2 regions of the Cellvibrio zantedeschiae genome follow, and region 1 is predicted to be linked to the other one. Evidence: predicted binding sites of a transcription regulator. Region 1 holds the regulator's gene; the other holds the start of a gene.
What was found. Region 1 encodes PhoB, which activates phosphate uptake and scavenging genes when phosphate is short. Its sites were predicted from a motif close to TGTCATAAANNTGTAACA; they were not measured.

Region 1 (8,753 bases):
CACTCGACTACCCCTTTGGTCCCGAAGCCGCTGTCTATCGCGTGGAAGGGAAAATATTTGCTATAGCATCGGCAGGAAGCATCAACCTCAAATGCGACCCCGAACATGCGCAGGAATTACGCGCTGTTTTCACCGAAGTCACCCCTGGCTACCACATGAATAAAAAGCACTGGAACACGTTGGACTTAACCGGCGATTTACCCAAGAGCGAAATCCATCGCCAAATTGATCACTCTTACGATTTGATTGTGAAGAAACTGCCCAAAGCGACCAAGCAACGCTTGAGGATCTTGCATGAACGATTGGCGTGGTTGAAATAATTCAAACGCAAGATTTTTATTTCACCTAATCTTTATTCAGCTGCCAGCCAGTTACGCTTGGCTATGTTAAACGGACAGCAACCGAGCAGCCCGGTGAAATGTAAATGTGTGTCGCCAAAGCCGCTCAACATTCACGTTAAAACAAGGAAAACTTCGATGAAAAAGCAGCGTGTTTTACTTCTGGCGATTCCAATCATTTGGGCAGCTTGCGCCATTTCCTGTTCCAGCAGCGACAAGAAAAAAGAACCCACAGTATCCTCGTCTTCACAAGTAGAAGAAATACGAGTTACAGGCGCAAAAGCCACACGCAAAATTGAACGCGAAGCCAAAATGGCGACACCTGCGCCTACTCCAATAGCCTATGCACCAAGTCAGATACAAGCTGTAAGAAAAATGTCTGAAATAGCTTCACCTCCTCCACCGCAAAACACCGAAAACTATCAACACAAAGAAGAAAGCCCGATCAAAGTTACCGCTAAAGAACCCGTTTCTACGTTCAGCATTGATGTAGATACTGGCGCTTACGCCAACGTGCGCCGCTTCTTAAACCAGGGTCAATTACCACCGAAAGATGCAGTACGCATTGAAGAGTTGATTAACTATTTCCCTTACGCAAAAGTCACCAAAAAAGGTGCGCATCCGTTTGGTGTTGATACCGAGGTTGCACCCGCGCCCTGGAATGCTGATCACCAATTGTTACGTGTGCGCATTCAGGCGATGGATACCAAAACGGTTTCATTGCCCGCATCTAATTTAGTGTTTTTAGTAGATGTGTCTGGCTCAATGAGTTCGCCTGACAAACTCCCGCTAGTAAAAAATACGCTCAAAATGTTGACGAAAAAATTGCGCGCACAAGATCGTATTTCGCTTGTTGTTTACGCAGGCAGAACGCAAGTTGAACTTGAACCTACAGCAGGCAATGAGCACGATAAAATTCTCGCGGCTATCGACAAGCTTGAAGCGGCCGGTTCAACCGCTGGCGAATCTGCAATGAAACTCGCATACCAAATGGCACGCCGCAGTTATATTCCTGACGGTATCAATCGCATTTTAATGGCAACTGATGGCGATTTTAATGTGGGCATCAGCAACATCGACCAACTGAAAGATATGGTTGCCGCTGAACGTAAAACCGGAATTTCATTAACCACGCTCGGATTTGGCCAAGGCAATTACAACGAATATTTAATGGAGCAATTAGCAGATGTTGGCAATGGCAATTACGCCTACATAGATTCTGCCGATGAAGGCCGCAAAGTGTTGATTGAAGAAATGGCATCCACATTTAATACAGTGGCTGCGGATGTGAAAATACAAATTGAATTCAATCCCGCACAAATTTCTGAATATCGTTTAATCGGTTACGAAAACCGCGCGCTTAACGAGCAGGATTTCAACAACGATAAAATCGATGCCGGTGAAATTGGTGCAGGTAAAACTGTTACAGCGATTTATGAATTAACACCTGTGGGCAAACCAACCTTGATTGATCCACATCGTTACGAAAAAGCCGCTGACACCAAAGCTGCAAAAAGCAACGAATTTGGTTTCTTGCGCATTCGCTACAAAAAACCTGATGCAGACAAAAGCATTTTGCTGGAAGAACCATTGCTCATTAGCAACAACAAAACCAGCCTCGATAAAAGCAGCGAAGATTTTCGCTTCGCAGTCAGCGTCGCCGGTTTTGGCCAGCTGTTAAAAGACAACAGCTACATGAACAACTACGGTTTTGATCAAGTTATCGCACTGGCAAAATCTGGTGAAGGCAGTGATGAAGGTTGCTACCGCGCTGAATTTATTCGCTTGATAAAAACAGCAAAAGAATTATCCACACAAACGCCAGCAAAAAAGGCAGAATGACCTTTTGCTTCCATAACTGATTTTTAAAGTAAGGATATTTATGAGTTTGTTGATTCGTTTTTCGTTGGCAACATTGTGTTTGTGTGCAGCAATGCAAACGTCCGCGCGTGAAATTGCACTGACGTTTGACGATGCGCCCTTGGGGGACAGCGCACTCATGACGGGCGCGGAACGCACCAACAAGCTCATAAAATTTTTGCAGGATGCCAAGGTTCCCGATGCACTTTTTTTCGTCACAACCAACAATATTACCGAGCAAAACAAAAACCGCCTTCATCAATACACGCAAGCGGGTTTTCATCTCGCCAATCACAGCCACAGCCATTCGTCGGCAGCCAAATTGGGCGTGAATGATTATTTGAGTGATGCCTACAAAGCACATCTCATTCTCAAAGATTTTGATAATCGCCTGCCTTTTCATCGTTTTCCCTATTTGAATTACGGTGCGGATGCTAGCGCGGTTGAAAAGTTGCAAGCCGGTTTGGGCGAATTGGGTTACAAGGATGGCTATGTGACCGTGGATAATTTTGATTGGGCGATCAGCGGAATTTTGGCCAAGGCTGCGGAAGAAAAGAAAACTATCGACTACAAAAAAGCCAGCGCGCTTTATGTAGACACTCTGGAGCAATCAATTGAGTTTTACGATGCTATCGCCCAAAAAACCTTAAAGCGCTCCCCACGACATGTACTTTTACTTCATGAAAATGATGCTGCCACACTTTTCTTACCTGATTTAATTGCGCGTTTGCGCAGCAAAGGTTGGAAAATTATTTCTCCGCAAGATGCGTACAAAGACCCCATCGCCAAACAAAAGGTTTTTCACAAACAGGGTAGGGTTGCAGGCATCGCAGCGAATAAAGGAGTTCCCGAAACTGATTTGCGCCATGAATCAGAAAATATGGAATATTTAGAAGCTTTGTTTAAAGCGCGGAAAGTGTTTGAGTAATTTGTTGAAAACCGTATCGCTCACACTGAGTTAATCGAAGATTTAAATTTCGACAAATTCAGTGTGCGCGGAAATAGCAATTCTCTTAAGGCTTTTTGTTCGTCAAATTATCTTTAAACCAAGCCACCAATTCATCCTGCATTTCTTTGCGATGATTTCCAATCGAATGGTTATCGCCTTCATAAATAACAAGCTTGTGCGGATGCTTAAGCTCGGTAAGTTTTTTATCCATTGCTTTTGCGTTGGCTACATCAACCCGCTCGTCGTTACCACCGTGCAACAACAAAATGTGTGTGGATTTGGGAATTTTATCTGCCCATAAAAGCGCCGAGCGCTCTGCTAAAGCCTGTTCTTTTTGGATGGCATAGTTAGGAATTCGGTCTTTGTAGACATTTTCCATTTCTGCCCGAAATTTTAATTCCGCCGCGAGATCAACCACTCCACCAGCCACGGCTATGGCCGAAATTTTAGGTGATTGTTTGGCCGCCATATAGGTCATCATGCTGCCACGGCTAAAACCATACATGCCGATTTTCTTGCTATCTACCTGCGGGAATGCACCTGCCAACTCCACCAGTTTGAGTACATCGCTCAGGTCTTTACCGCCAAACTCATCCTCACCTGAATTGGGAATGCCTTTGATAAACCCACGGTATTGGCTGCCAATCACTACAAACCCCTGCTCAGCCATGGGGAAGAAATTCATCATAATGTAGCCAAATACCGAAGCGCCGAAATCGCCATTGCCGCCACGGTTAAAAATCAGCAGGGGTAGTTTGGGTTGTTTAGCAGAGGCCTTGTCCTGTGTTGCGACAGGTTTGGGTGCAACATAAAAGCCGCGAACCAAAATGCCATCCACCAAATAATCAAAGTTTTCACATACTACGGCGCTTTGATAATGCTCAAACATCTTGCGCAAACCCTCTTCCACCTGTTTGTTTTCAGGTTTAGCCATGCGCTCGGCGGCGCCGGGTTTATGTTGGGCGAGGAACGCTCGCCAGCTATCAAAGCTTGCAAAAGGCCCGCTAAAGCAGGAGTTCACATTGAGGAAGTTTTTATCGGTGAGTTCGATCGCAGAGGCAGGCAGGGCGAAGCAATAGCAAGCAAGGCAAAATGTCAGTAGTTTTTTCATATCCAGATGTTCCTTGTTATTTAAAGTCAGGTTTTGCCGATTCCAGTGGCTTTTCATTGTTATAACCGCATAGCCGAATTCATCTTAGCATCATTTTTAAACGAGACTTCATCAGCTCAAAAAAGGAACCTCGGCCGCTCAAGCCGGTATTTTCGGCAAATTTATGAAAGAAATGTGGCGCTTATCGACAAAATAAGTGCAAGTGTCACGAATGTGTAACAAACTCTTTATTAAATAGACTGCAACAATAGTTTCACAAACCAGTGAGTCTTTCAGAGCAGAACCTTATGTCAGGACGTAAAATTTTAATTGTCGATGATGAATCCGCTATTCGCGATATGTTGCGTGTAGCCTTGGAAATGGCTGAGTACGATTGTATTGAAGCCAGCAATGCGCAGGATGCCCATGCACTGATTGTGGATGAAAAGCCTGATTTGATTTTGCTCGACTGGATGATGCCCGGCACCAGCGGTATTGAACTGGCGCGCCGTTTAAAGCGCGATGAAGTGACTGCTGACATCCCGATTATCATGCTCACCGCGAAGGGTGAAGAAGACAACAAAATCCAGGGCTTGGAAGTCGGTGCCGATGATTACATCACCAAGCCGTTCTCTCCCCGTGAATTGGTTGCGCGCTTAAAAGCCGTATTGCGCCGCGCTGACCCTAAAATTTCTGGCCAACCGATTATCGTGCAAGGTCTGTGTTTAGATCCTTCCAGCCACCGCGTTACCATCCATGACCAATCACTGGATATGGGCCCGACTGAATATCGCCTGTTGGAATTTTTCCTCACTCACCAAGAGCGCGCTTATACCCGTGGCCAGTTGCTGGATCACGTTTGGGGAGGCAATGTCTATGTGGAAGAGCGTACCGTAGACGTACATATCCGTCGCTTGCGCAAAGCCCTGAGTATTGATGGCCACGAAGATCTGGTGCAGACCGTGCGCGGCACCGGCTACAGGTTCTCGACTAAAATAGAAGCTTAAGCATAATATGCGACTTCACTAAAGCAGCCCTGGCTGCTTTTTGCTCCACACTCGCGAGGCCAACCTTTTGTTTTTGACCGGTTTTAAAATTGAGCTGCGCCGCCTGCTCATTATTTTTGTAATTTGCGTTGGCTACGGCGTTCTGTTTGGCTTGCAGTGGTGGCTGTTGTTTACCGGCCTGTGCCTCTATCTCGCCTGGCTCTTTTACCAAATGTATCGCCTCAACAAATGGTTGATCAAAGGTACTGATGCGCCCCCGGAGTCGAGCGGTTTGTGGGGTGAAATCTTCGACAACATGTACAACCTGCAACGCCAGCAACAAATCGAGAAAGAAAATCTGCAAGCTGTTATTAAACGCATTCAGGAAATTACGTCTGCCTTAAAAGACGGCATCATCATTTTGGATTGGCGCGGCCATCTGGATTTTTGGAATCCTGCTGCGCAACGCATGATTGGTTTCCGCACTAAAGACCAGGGCTTATCGGTCATCAATTTTATTCGCGATCCTAAATTCGTTCACTACTTTGAAACGGGCGATTACGCGGAGCCTTTGGATTTACCTTCGCCACGCCACCCCAATAAGCAATTGCAAATCCAGATTACGCGCTTCGGGCAACAAGAGCGTTTGATTGTGATTCGCGATATCACGCAAGTGCACAACCTTGAGCAAATGCGTCAGGATTTCGTGGCCAATGTTTCGCACGAATTGCGTACACCGCTTACGGTAATCAATGGTTACATTGAAACCATTTCTGATAACAACAGCATGCCCGCGTGGGATAAACCTTTGCAGCAAATTTTGCAGCAAGGCAAACGCATGTCGCTATTGATTAACGACTTGCTCGTTTTATCAAAATTGGAAACCACCGAGGCAGGGCACAATCAAAAAGAATTGGAGATGGAACCGCTGTTAATTTCCATCAAAAACGAAGCAGAAGCTTTGGGCAATGAAAAGCAACAAACCATTCGTTTGCAATGTGACCAGGCGATTAGCATTCACGCCAACGAAAAAGAAATTCACAGCGCCTTCTCTAACCTTGCGATCAATGCCGTGAAATACACACCAGAAAATGGTGTGATTGATTTGCGTGCATGGAAAGACAATTTACATATCTATTTTTCGGTTACCGATAATGGCCCCGGCATCGATAGTAAACATTTACCACGTTTAACCGAACGCTTTTACCGCGTAGACGCCAGTCGTAACAGTGCCACCGGCGGCACAGGCTTGGGCTTGGCCATTGTTAAACACGTCCTCCTGCGTCATGACGGCGAATTAAAAATCACCAGCGAACTGGGCAAAGGCAGTACTTTTACCTGCGTGTTGCCTTTGCATCACCATTAACACAGACTAGACTCCTTAAAATCCCGGCAGTCAAACATTTTCGTTAGCGCGCATAGTGCAACCTAAATTGCATTTAAAACGTCTAACGAAAATCTATTTGATGACTAGCGATATTTTCTAGCCAATATCCAACTGGGAATACAACGAACACAAGGAGTTTTGATTGTGAAATTTATTCTATTAATCCTTACCCTAAGCGCAGGTCTGCTACTTACCGCCTGCACCGACGCCAAACAAACCCGTTGCATGCCTGTAGTGGTTGCCTATCCAACCTGGTCAGCCAATCAATTGCCACTTGAATCAATTCCCTGGCATAAATTTACCCACATCACATTGACCTTTGCACTACCCAATGCATATGGCAGTTTGCAAACAACTGATGTGGATAAAATTATTGGTCCGATTGTTAAAGCAGCACATGAAAAAAACAAAAAAGTATTTATATCCATTGGCGGAGCGGTTGGATATGGCGATGCATTCCAAAAAATTGCTGCCGATAAAGAGCGCCTAAAATTATTTACACAAAATGTAAAAGCTTATGTAGCTGCAAATCACATCGACGGTGTTGATATAGATTGGGAATATTGGACAAAACAAGCCGCGCACAAACAAGGTGGCAATGATCCAGTTGAAAGCCGTTTGCTCGTAGAATTACTTGCAGCCTTACGCGCAGAGCTTCCCAAAGATATCACACTGACGACAGATATTTTTGCGGGCTATTGGTATGGCGAACAATACTTACCCGAAATTCAAGAGCATGTCGATTATCTTGCATTAATGGCTTACGATTTTACCGGCGCATGGGAATCATCACCCGTAAAACACCACGCCGATTATTCCACGTTTAAAAATAGTATTGATTTTTTTGTAGACAGAGGATTTAAAAAAGAAAAGTTGCTCGTCGGTTTCCCGGCCTACGGTATTGAGTTTATCGGCGGAAAAAATACGCAGATTAATAAAGACTATGCGCACAAACAAATAGTCGAAAAAATCAAACAACAGCAGGGCAATATTAATTCTGGAAAAATTGGCAATCTATATTTCGAAACGCCGGAACTTGTTAAGAAAAAAGCCCAATATATCCTCAACCAACAGCTGGCGGGAACATTCCTGTTTGAATTAACGCAAGATACGCTGGATAATGACACCAGCTTGCTCAGCGCCAGTAATCAAGTAATCTCACCCAATTTTTGCGCAACGCAATAGCTTTGGCAAACTCAGTAATTTCGGTACCTTTTCATGACCAGTACACCGCTCTACGGATTTTCTGACAACTCCTTTAAAGCCGCCGGTGAGGAAGCGGGAATCCGTAAATTGGTAGATGATTTTTATCACTTTATGGATGAGTTACCAGAAGCAGCCGTGATTCGTGCCATGCATAAACAAGACCTCACTGAATCGCGCGATAAGCTCACTTTATTTTTATGCGGTTGGATGGGTGGCCCCAAGCTTTATCACGACAAATACGGCGGCATCAATATTCCGCGTGATCATTCACACCTTGTTGTCACCGAGGCCGAGCGCGATGCCTGGCTGTTATGCATGCAACGCGCAATTGGACAGCAAAACTACACACCGGAATTTGGTGACTATTTATTGACACAATTGCGCATTCCCGCCGAGCGCATCTTTAGTGTCGCCAAAAAACCGCAATAAAAATTTTCCAGCCAGCGCATATCTATTAATTCGTGCAAAACAAACTAGTTTTTTGCACATTGCGACAACTCATTACAGGTTAAAATAAAGCCTTACTGAGCTTTTCTACATATCTTCATGAGTCCATCTCCTATTTATGAATAAATCTCCCTGGCTCATGATTTTGCTGGCAGCTACGGTTGCTATCACGCCTCTTGCAGTGGATATGTATTTACCTGCCATGCCAGTTATTGCGCAGGATTTACAAACTCATATTGGTACTGTGCAGCAATCGCTCAGTATTTTTTTAGCCGCTTACGGCGGTGGAATGCTGTTGTTTGGCCCCTTGGCCGACAAATGGGGGCGCAGGCCTTTAGCTCTTTTCGGTATAGGCGGCTTTGCGCTTGCCAGTCTTTTTTTAACCTTTGCTAATAGTATTGAAAGTTTTTTAATCGGTCGTGCGCTGCAAGCATTTTGCGGTGCGGCAGCAACGGTCATTGTGCCGGGAATTATTCGTCATCTTTATCAA
Region 2 (8,753 bases), on a different contig from region 1:
ACCGGCGTGGTCTGCAACGAGTATCTGACCGGGACGCATTTTACTTACCTCTAGCAATCGTAAGGATGGCAATATCATCTGGCGTTTCGCCATCATCCTTAACATGTAAAGTATTGCAGATGGATTCCAAGCTGCCAGTTGATTCTGCAACTTTTTGTAATAATAAAGCTTCCTTCTCTTGAATCGTATCCGCTGGCAATATCTCTAAAACCCCATCAGAAAAACATGAAAGCGTGTAAATTTCTGGCAATTGCAACTGATAGGTTTGCCAAGTTACATCTTTAAAGATTCCAACCGGTTTGCCATTACCTTCTAAGTAACGACAATCATCTTCCGTTTTTAAAACCGGCATGGGCAAATGACCTGCAACAGCATAGTTCATCAATTGCGTATGCGTATCTATAACCCCAACAAAGAAGGTCAAATGATGATTTAAACGGGTTTCTTTAATTTCGCGGTTAACAGTTTGAAGCAGGTGGTTGGCGCCGCTAGCGAAAGATTCTTCATCGCCAAACAAGCCTTCTTCACGAACCATGCGACTGACAAGGTGTTTTAACCAGATGGTGACAAATGCGGAGGAGGAACCGTGACCAGAAACATCGGCAAGATAGAAAGCAAGGTAGCGTTTTCTAATATGGGCGTAGTCGATAAAGTCGCCACTGAGGAACAGGGATGGCGCTATGTAGTGGGCAACTTCGTAATGATCCTGGGTAATCAGGCGGTTGGGCATTAAACGTTTTTGGACTTGTTTACCGGCGAGCTGATCGCGCTCTAACACTCGTAAACTTTCGCGCAATTCCTGGTTGGCAGTTTCTAACTGTTCTCGGTAGCGCTGGTTTTCTAATAACAACTTGGTACGTTCTAAGGCCTTATTGATGGCATGAACTAATACCTCAATATCCAGAACCGGCTTAACCAGATAATCGCTTGCACCTAATCGAAGAACTTGCACCACATCACTTACACTACCTGCGCCGGAAATAATAATGACAGGCAAATCGGGTTGATGTTGTTTTATCTGTTTGAGTACCTGTAAGCCATCAGCTCCGGGCATACGCAGGTCAGTAATGACGAGATCGGGAGCGTATTTCTGGATAGCCTCGCATAAATGGTTGGCTTCGCCCTCTTCAAAAACTTCAAACCCACTATCGGCTAAATAGACAGCAATACTGCGCCGAACAAGTGCGTCGTCATCAATGATGAGCAGCTTTTTAGGTTTCTCCGCCATCTAAGGTGTTTCTCAGCTATGGTTTAGGGCATGTTTAAGAGGCGCACAACACTACTCTTTCAGCACTCTTCCCGCAAGCAATTCGTAGCAGTATTTATGCTAAGCCGGTTTAGTTTTACCCCAGCTGAACAAAGCTTATATAAAGTGCTATTTGATTCGCAAGATTTCACATTCACCTCCGAGATAACAAGGTGGCCAGCTGGCTTTTTTCCTGCCTGTGCTACACTCATTGGTGTTAGTCAGAAGCAATATTGCCATCCGTTGCCCAGATACATAACTAGATAGATAACAAGTTATAAGAGGACAGAATATGAGCTCTATAGATAAAGGCTTTAGTGAAAAACGTGACTTTATCCGCATGAAAATCAGCGCTCCATTAAGCGCCAAGCTCTCTCATGATGAGGGTGTTATCGAAGGTTTATGTCGGGACTTGAGCGGCGGGGGGATGCAGGTTGAAACTAAAACCCAAATTCCTGCGGGAACTGATTTGGTAGTAGAAATATCTTCTGACCATGGCCACAATCCAACACTACACGCCAAGGCCAAAGTTGCACGCTGCAGCAGTGATGGCGATTCAGGTTATGTTCTCGGCCTGGAAATTATTGAAATCATCAAGTAATGCGAGCTTCGACAGACTCGGATTAAAAACCCGAGTCCTCTGATTCCTCGTCCTCACCAAAGCTATCTTCCACTTTGCCGTTATTGATTAAGAAATTGCGGCGCTGCAAATAAGCCTCACGAAAGAACACATATTTGTCGCCAGTGATCCCCTTTTCCAAAGGCATAAGGTTTGCGCGCGTATTCAACACAGAGGCCGCTCGCACGGTATTCTTGGTAGGAATATGGTCGATGTAAGTTTTGGGATCTGTATACCAATCCACTGGTACAGCGCCAGTATCCCGCAAATTACTTGGCCCAAGGATAGGTAGTACCATATATGGCCCAGCGCTAACACCCCACACCGCCAAGGTTTGGCCAAAGTCTTCATGATCGGTTGGCTTTAGGTTCATGTATTGTGCGACGTCCAAAATGCCCGCCAAACCCAAGGTTGAATTGACCAGCAAACGACCCGTGTCATGACCAGCACCGCGAAAGTTACCTTGCAGCAATCCGTTGAGTGCACTGGGGATTTCCATAACATTGGATAAAACATTATCGACACCGCGACGAAAAAAGCCCGGGGTCAAACGCACGTAGGTTTTTGCGAGGGGTTTTAGGAAATACTTATCAGCCCCCTGGTTAAAACTAAACATAGAGCGATTGAATTTTTCCCAGGGATCGACCGCAGATTTCACCATGGTAGCTTTGGATTCAGTAACAGGTGCGCCATCCTGGGTTTCAGGATCGGCTGCCATTGCGAAATTAACCAGCAATGAAAGGAATATGGAGGCAGTAAGCAGTGAAGTTTTCATAGTACTCATTGATTCGCCAGAATGCAGAGTGAACAAACAGAAAGGTGAAGCGTGGCGGCAACACAAAAGGGGCGCCACTTTACCCAAAGTCCTTAGCCGCAACAACCCATTCAGATTGTAGAAATGTGCTGGTAGGGAGTGAAAACAAAAAATGGCCAGTGCGGCCATTATAAAAGCATGGTGTTATACCATAAGTGACAATTGTAACTGATGCCCCATGTAATCAATCAATAGCTGGCGCTATAAGCAGTGGTAGATCAACTCAAGCTTCAAAGCCTTGCTATTTTTGACGGGCAAGTACCTCTCCCCTTCAACCACGAATCCTTTTGTGCATTCAAGCGCTAAGGTTTCCAACAAGGTGAATTTTGCCGTTTGCAGTTGTTGTGGAGAGCTAAATTCGTCGGCCTTCAGAATATTCTTTTTGTCCGCGATTTTCTCTTCGACCGCCACTTTGGTAATTTCAGTCTCGCGCTTCTGTTCCTTATTTATCTGGGCGTCTTTATTAACATCATCTGTCGCATTGGATTTCTTTTTACCTGAGAGGGTGCGATGTAAGACACCATTTAAACCGGTATCGGAATAGTCACACTCTTTCGCTGCTGCCAGCTGGTCTGCATTATCTACCGCAGGACCACACTCTTCTTTCTGGTCTTTTGCAAATACATTCGCGCATGAAAAACACAAAGCAATTATCAGGGTCAATTTTAAAAACATAGCCTACTCCAGTAACGGTTTACCTAAGCATTCATTAAGCTAGCAAAATAAAAAAGGGTGCCGAAGCACCCTTTCCAAACTTCAACATTATTAGAAGTTGAGTTCGATACCAACAGCAAGGTACTTGTCGTCAGCGCGCGCTGCGTTGTCCACTAACTTGGTAGTAGCATTCAAACGCTCGTCTTCGATTTGAGTGTAATAACCGAACACTTTAGCTGCTTTGGACAATTTGTAATCTGCACCAATGCTGGTTTGCTCGCCGCCTAATTGAATCATATCTGAAGCAGCGTGTTGAGCTTTCAAAGCCCACTTATCATTCACATTCCATTGTGCAGAAACCATAAAACCATCTTCATCGATTACGCCATTGTCGTAAGTTTCCCAAATTGCGCCCAATACAACTGGACCAACATTGAAACGACCCACAGCACGCAGGATATCTGTATCTGTAGTGTGAACAACTGCACCGCTGGCGTTAGTTACGTTGCTGTCGTTAGCCAAAGCCAGGTACACATTTTTAGTGCTATACACGATAGATGCAGAGTAACCATCGTCTACATTTACGGCATCTTTTTCAGCGTTCACGTAAGCTACGTTAACAGTAATATCGCTAAAGGTTGGTGTTGAGTACTGAATGATGTTCTTAGCGCGAGTCTCGCCTTGCAACACAGCCTGGATATCACCAATGTAGTCGTTGAACAAGTCAACTTTCTCTTGCGCCACTTTGAATGGAGTATCAAACATACCGATCATTGCAGTACCACCAGAGCCTTTCAAACCAACGTAAATGTTACGTTGGGAGAAGGTCTGACCGCCGCCACTGATAGTACAGGTAGTGGTAGTAGTCGTGGTAGCAGTGGGGGTAGCAGTAGTAGATTTTGAAGTGGCAGAGCAAGAAGGTGTTGATGACAAGCTATTTGAACCATCATCAACTTTGGTTTGGTATTCGAATTGGTAAATTACTTTCAAGTCATCATTAATTGATTCAGTACCTTTCAAACCGATTCGTGAAGCGTTACTTACCACTTCTGTAAATTCGCCACCTACATTTTTATCGGTAGATTGAAAAGCAACGTTTGCTTTACCGTAAACAGTCACATCAGCAAAGGCAGCGGCAGGTACAAGTGAAGCAATCATTAAAGGAAGTAGAGCTTTTTTCATGAGGTTGTCCCCTAGGTTTTAATAGATATGGTCATTACATAAATTACTGACGCGACGCATAGCATTTGTAGCGTTCTGGCGCGCATTATGTTGTGACTTTATTGCAGTTGTATTACAGCGTAGATGCGGCGGCGATTTTCGCAACAAAAGAGTAATAAAGGAAAGCCAATATTTCGCTATATGCATCAATTCTTTCTATTGCAAATTGAGCCAAAAAACCTCTTTACCTATTTATTGATTATTTAGTGAGCAGGGCTTGGCTGCCCGCCAGAGTGCTTTCCAGACAAGTGCTTAACCTGCATGTTTGGCCAGTTTTACAAAAAACTTATCGAAGACACATTTTATTTTCTATTGCGTGTAACAAACGTATTACCTCTGCATCTACTATAGGAGTTGAGGCAACTCAGTATTATTCCCTCAACCTACTACCACCTAAATATCAATGAATGGAGATTTACTGAAATGAAAACAATGACTACTTCTGCTCTCGTATTGGCTACTGCAGCTTTATTCTCAACTGGTATGGCATTCGCAGACGATAAGCCTGCTGCAAGCGAAGGCACCGTTAAGTGCAGCGGTGCTAATGCCTGTAAAGGTCACTCTGCTTGCAAAACTGCAACCAATGCTTGTAAAGGCCAAAACGCTTGTAAAGGTAAAGGCTTTACTGAAACTACAGCTAAAGATTGCGCCGCTAAAGGCGGCAAAGAAATGAAATAATTTGTTGTGATCTTCGCAAGGGCTGCGTAAGTGTTGTTACTACGCAGCCTTTATTAAAGTTAATCGATAAATATTTTCAGGCAATTCCATGGCAACTCACTCGCAACTACAACCTCATCTAGGCTTCGGGCTTGGCTTGCGTAGCGAGCATTACACCGACCTTATTGAGCATGATCACAATGTAGATTGGTTGGAAATACTCAGCGAAAACTACATGGTTGCGGGTGGTAAACCGCTCCATTATCTGGACCAAATTTGTGAGCGCTATCCTGTTGTGATGCACGGTGTTTCATTATCGATTGGCAGTGTTGATCCACTGAATAATAACTACCTGGCGGAATTAAAAAAACTCGCCCAACGCGTAAAACCTAAATGGATTTCAGATCATTTGTGCTGGACGGGTACCCAAGGCATTAACCTCCATGACCTAATGCCTTTGCCCTACACCGAAGAGGCACTCAAACATTTAGTCGCAAGAATTACACAAGTACAAGAATTTTTAGGGCAACGTATTTTATTGGAAAACGTATCGAGCTATTTAACCTTCCAGCACTCAACCATTTCGGAATGGGAATTTTTAAGCGCTTTAGCAAAAGAAGCAGATTGCTTGATCCTTCTCGATATCAACAACATTCATGTAAGCGCACACAATCATAATTTTGATCCGCTAACTTATTTAGATGCAATTCCTGCCGAGCGCATCCAGCAAATTCATTTAGCTGGACATTTAAATAAGGGCGACTACAGCATTGACACACATGATCATGAAATTATCGATTCGGTGTGGGAACTCTACGCCGAAAGCGTCCGTCGTTTTGGCCATATCAGCACAATGATTGAGCGCGATGATGATATTCCACCGCTCAATACCCTCCTCAAAGAGTTGGAAAAGGCTCGCAGTATTTATGCAGATGTTTTATCTGAAAATAATCACCATCAACATATTTGTTAACTAACTAAAAGGTTTAAGGATGCCCCATGACCAATATCTGGAATTCATTTATCAATATCACACTCCGTTGGCCAGAAAGCGTAGCAGCTTATATTCAGTGGCTTGGTCCCTTGGTGGCTCGTTTGGTGGTAGGCGAAATATTTATTACCGCCGGCTGGGGTAAACTGCAAAACCTGGAAGCCATTACCGAAAACTTTATCAGCTGGGGAATTCCCTTCCCACATATACTCACGCCATTTACCTCCGGCGCAGAATTTGTATGCGGTATATTGATTATCCTGGGGCTCTTTACGAGAATTTCTGGCGGCATTCTCGGGGTAATCATGATTGTGGCGATAAAAAGCGCGCTCTGGGAAGATGTAGACTCTCTGGATACACTGCTTGGATTTTCCGAAACGGCTTACTTCGCGATATTTTTCTGGTTGGCAATCGCAGGCCCCGGTAAAGTTTCGCTTGACCACTTACTCACGCGCAAATAATTCATGAAAACAAAAAGCCTGGCAGAACTGCAATCTGCGCTACAAGATTTCGTGCTCGATAAAACGCAACACGCAGCGGATCTAACACTGGAGACGCCAGCGTTCTCAAGACAAGAACGCCTGGGAATTTATCATCACGCCTACAGGTTGCGGTTAATTGATGCGCTGCGTAATGATTACACTGCGCTTGAAGCATTTGTTGGCGAAGATGATTTTCTCGCTATCGCCAATGAATTTATTACAGCATATCCGTCGCATCATCCGTCGCTGCGTTGGTTAGGAGAAAAGCTGGCAGAATTTTTAAGCACTCATACAATCTGGAAAACCAAAATCCCAATTGCAGAAATTGCAGCCTTCGAATGGGCTCAAACCATGGCATTTGATGCAGCCGATGAGCCTACTTCCACGCTGGACGATGTACGAGCGCTCGCCCCGGATGCATGGATGACAATGCAATTAAAGTTTCACGAATCGGCACAACTATTAAACTTCTACAGCAATGCTCCCGCATTATGGAGTTCGTTAATCAATGAAGAAAATACAGTTGAACCGGAAATAATGAGTGAAGCCAATGCCTGGTTAATTTGGCGAGATGATTTACGTGTTGTCTACCGGCCATTACAACAAACTGAAGCTTGGGCCTTGCAAGCATTTCTGGAAGGAAAGAATTTTGCAGAAGTATGTGAGGGATTGTGTGAGTGGTTTGATGAGGAACAAGTTCCCATGCAAGCAGCGCAATATTTGCAGCAATGGATTTTAGGGAATGTGATCACCAAAATCCTTACCGCTGAACAAAGATAAATACCAAACTCAAATGTGGCACCAGTGGGGTCCCCATTTGAACGCCCCGAGCATCGCAGAAAAATAGGTGGCAAGCGCACAGGAAGTGCGCTTGAGTGACTACGCGACATGGATGTCGCGTCGGAACGACAGCTATTTTTCGAGAAGCGCAGGAAACAGGCGTGAGTTGGGGTCGCCTTTCTTTGGGTTACTTTTCTTTGGCGAGACAAAGAAAAGTGACTCGCCAGCAGGCGAAACAAAATTTCTCTAAAAATCAATTTATTCATAAAAATTAAAGTACGAACGCCTGCCGCAGGCCTCACTTTTTTGCTTGTCCAAAAAAGTAAGCAAAAAAAGACACCCGTCTCGCTCCTGTATCCTCCGCACCTCAGAAAATGACCGTCGTTCCGACGCGGCATCCATGCCGCGTAGTCACTCAAACGCACTTCCTGTGCGTTTGCCAGTCATTTTCTTCCAGTGCTCGGGGAGCTTGCATGGGATGTTTAAATCAAAAGCAAAGCAAAGCAAAGCAAAGCAAAAAGTGCTTACCAATAAACTATTTTTCCAGCACCAATTCCCACTGCTTATCCAAACGTTTGGGCGAAATAGGAATCTGGGTTTTTAAGGTCTGCGCAAATAAACTCACCCGCAACTCTTCAATCCACCACCGGTATTCCATTAGAGCTGCATTCTGCGTCATTACAAACGCGCCTTCTTTTTCAATATACTCTTGCAAGCGCTGCCAATAAGGTTGGATTTCCAGCAAAGTTAATTTATCTTTTTGTGGATTAAGTGCAGCTTTTTCCAAGCGCAATTGAATTGCACGTAAATAACGAGAGTACTGGCGCAACCATTCATCCGGCGTTTTATAAACCAAACCGGGATAAAACAAATGTTTAAGTTGTTCCTGAATATCACTGAGCGCGAACGCAAGAGCCAAAGCATTTTTTTGTTGCTTAATCGTTTTCTTTACATCAACCAACAGCTTCAAACTTGCAAGTAAATGCGAGCTAATATCTTCTGCCGCTGCAACTAACTTATCTTTGATTGAAGTTAACCTTTCGTCAAATTCTGCTTTAGTGCGCGGCAATTGCAAGGTATCACGCAATGCTAATTGCTTAATCGCAGCTAGAATAATATCGTCAGAGACTTGATCCCGAGAGCCTATACCTGCAAGTGTCAAAGCGATCTCTTGCCCTTTCAATAATTCCTTTTGCAAATATTTTACAGTTTGGTTGAGCTGGAGATGCATCAAGCGCGCAAGACCGCGCTGCGTCAACTCCAAAGCTTGTTGTGGATTATCCAAAACT

Region 2: IE104_RS03485 (porin) is a predicted target of PhoB. The motif match lies at 4,615-4,632, and genes of this name have one in related genera.

What each region holds. Positions count from the first base shown of each region.
Region 1 covers NZ_BMYZ01000005.1:51,430-60,182, forward strand. Annotated here, with positions in the region: gene IE104_RS18435 (MmcQ/YjbR family DNA-binding protein) at 1-320, shown strand, start outside; gene IE104_RS18440 (vWA domain-containing protein) at 477-2,180, shown strand; gene IE104_RS18445 (polysaccharide deacetylase family protein) at 2,221-3,126, shown strand; gene IE104_RS18450 (alpha/beta hydrolase family protein) at 3,212-4,258, opposite strand; gene phoB (phosphate regulon transcriptional regulator PhoB) at 4,546-5,244, shown strand; gene phoR (phosphate regulon sensor histidine kinase PhoR) at 5,285-6,589, shown strand; gene IE104_RS18465 (glycosyl hydrolase family 18 protein) at 6,755-7,795, shown strand; gene IE104_RS18470 (group II truncated hemoglobin) at 7,829-8,245, shown strand; gene IE104_RS18475 (Bcr/CflA family efflux MFS transporter) at 8,382-8,753, shown strand, end outside.
Region 2 covers NZ_BMYZ01000001.1:776,194-784,946, reverse strand. Annotated here, with positions in the region: gene IE104_RS03510 (STAS domain-containing protein) at 1-39, opposite strand, end outside; gene IE104_RS03505 (PP2C family protein-serine/threonine phosphatase) at 41-1,228, opposite strand; gene IE104_RS03500 (PilZ domain-containing protein) at 1,539-1,847, shown strand; gene IE104_RS03495 (MlaA family lipoprotein) at 1,870-2,649, opposite strand; gene IE104_RS03490 (hypothetical protein) at 2,881-3,354, opposite strand; gene IE104_RS03485 (porin) at 3,445-4,515, opposite strand; gene bufA2 (BufA2 family periplasmic bufferin-type metallophore) at 4,978-5,232, shown strand; gene bufB (MNIO family bufferin maturase) at 5,321-6,184, shown strand; gene IE104_RS03470 (DoxX family protein) at 6,211-6,663, shown strand; gene IE104_RS03465 (HvfC/BufC N-terminal domain-containing protein) at 6,667-7,464, shown strand; gene hrpA (ATP-dependent RNA helicase HrpA) at 8,000-8,753, opposite strand, start outside.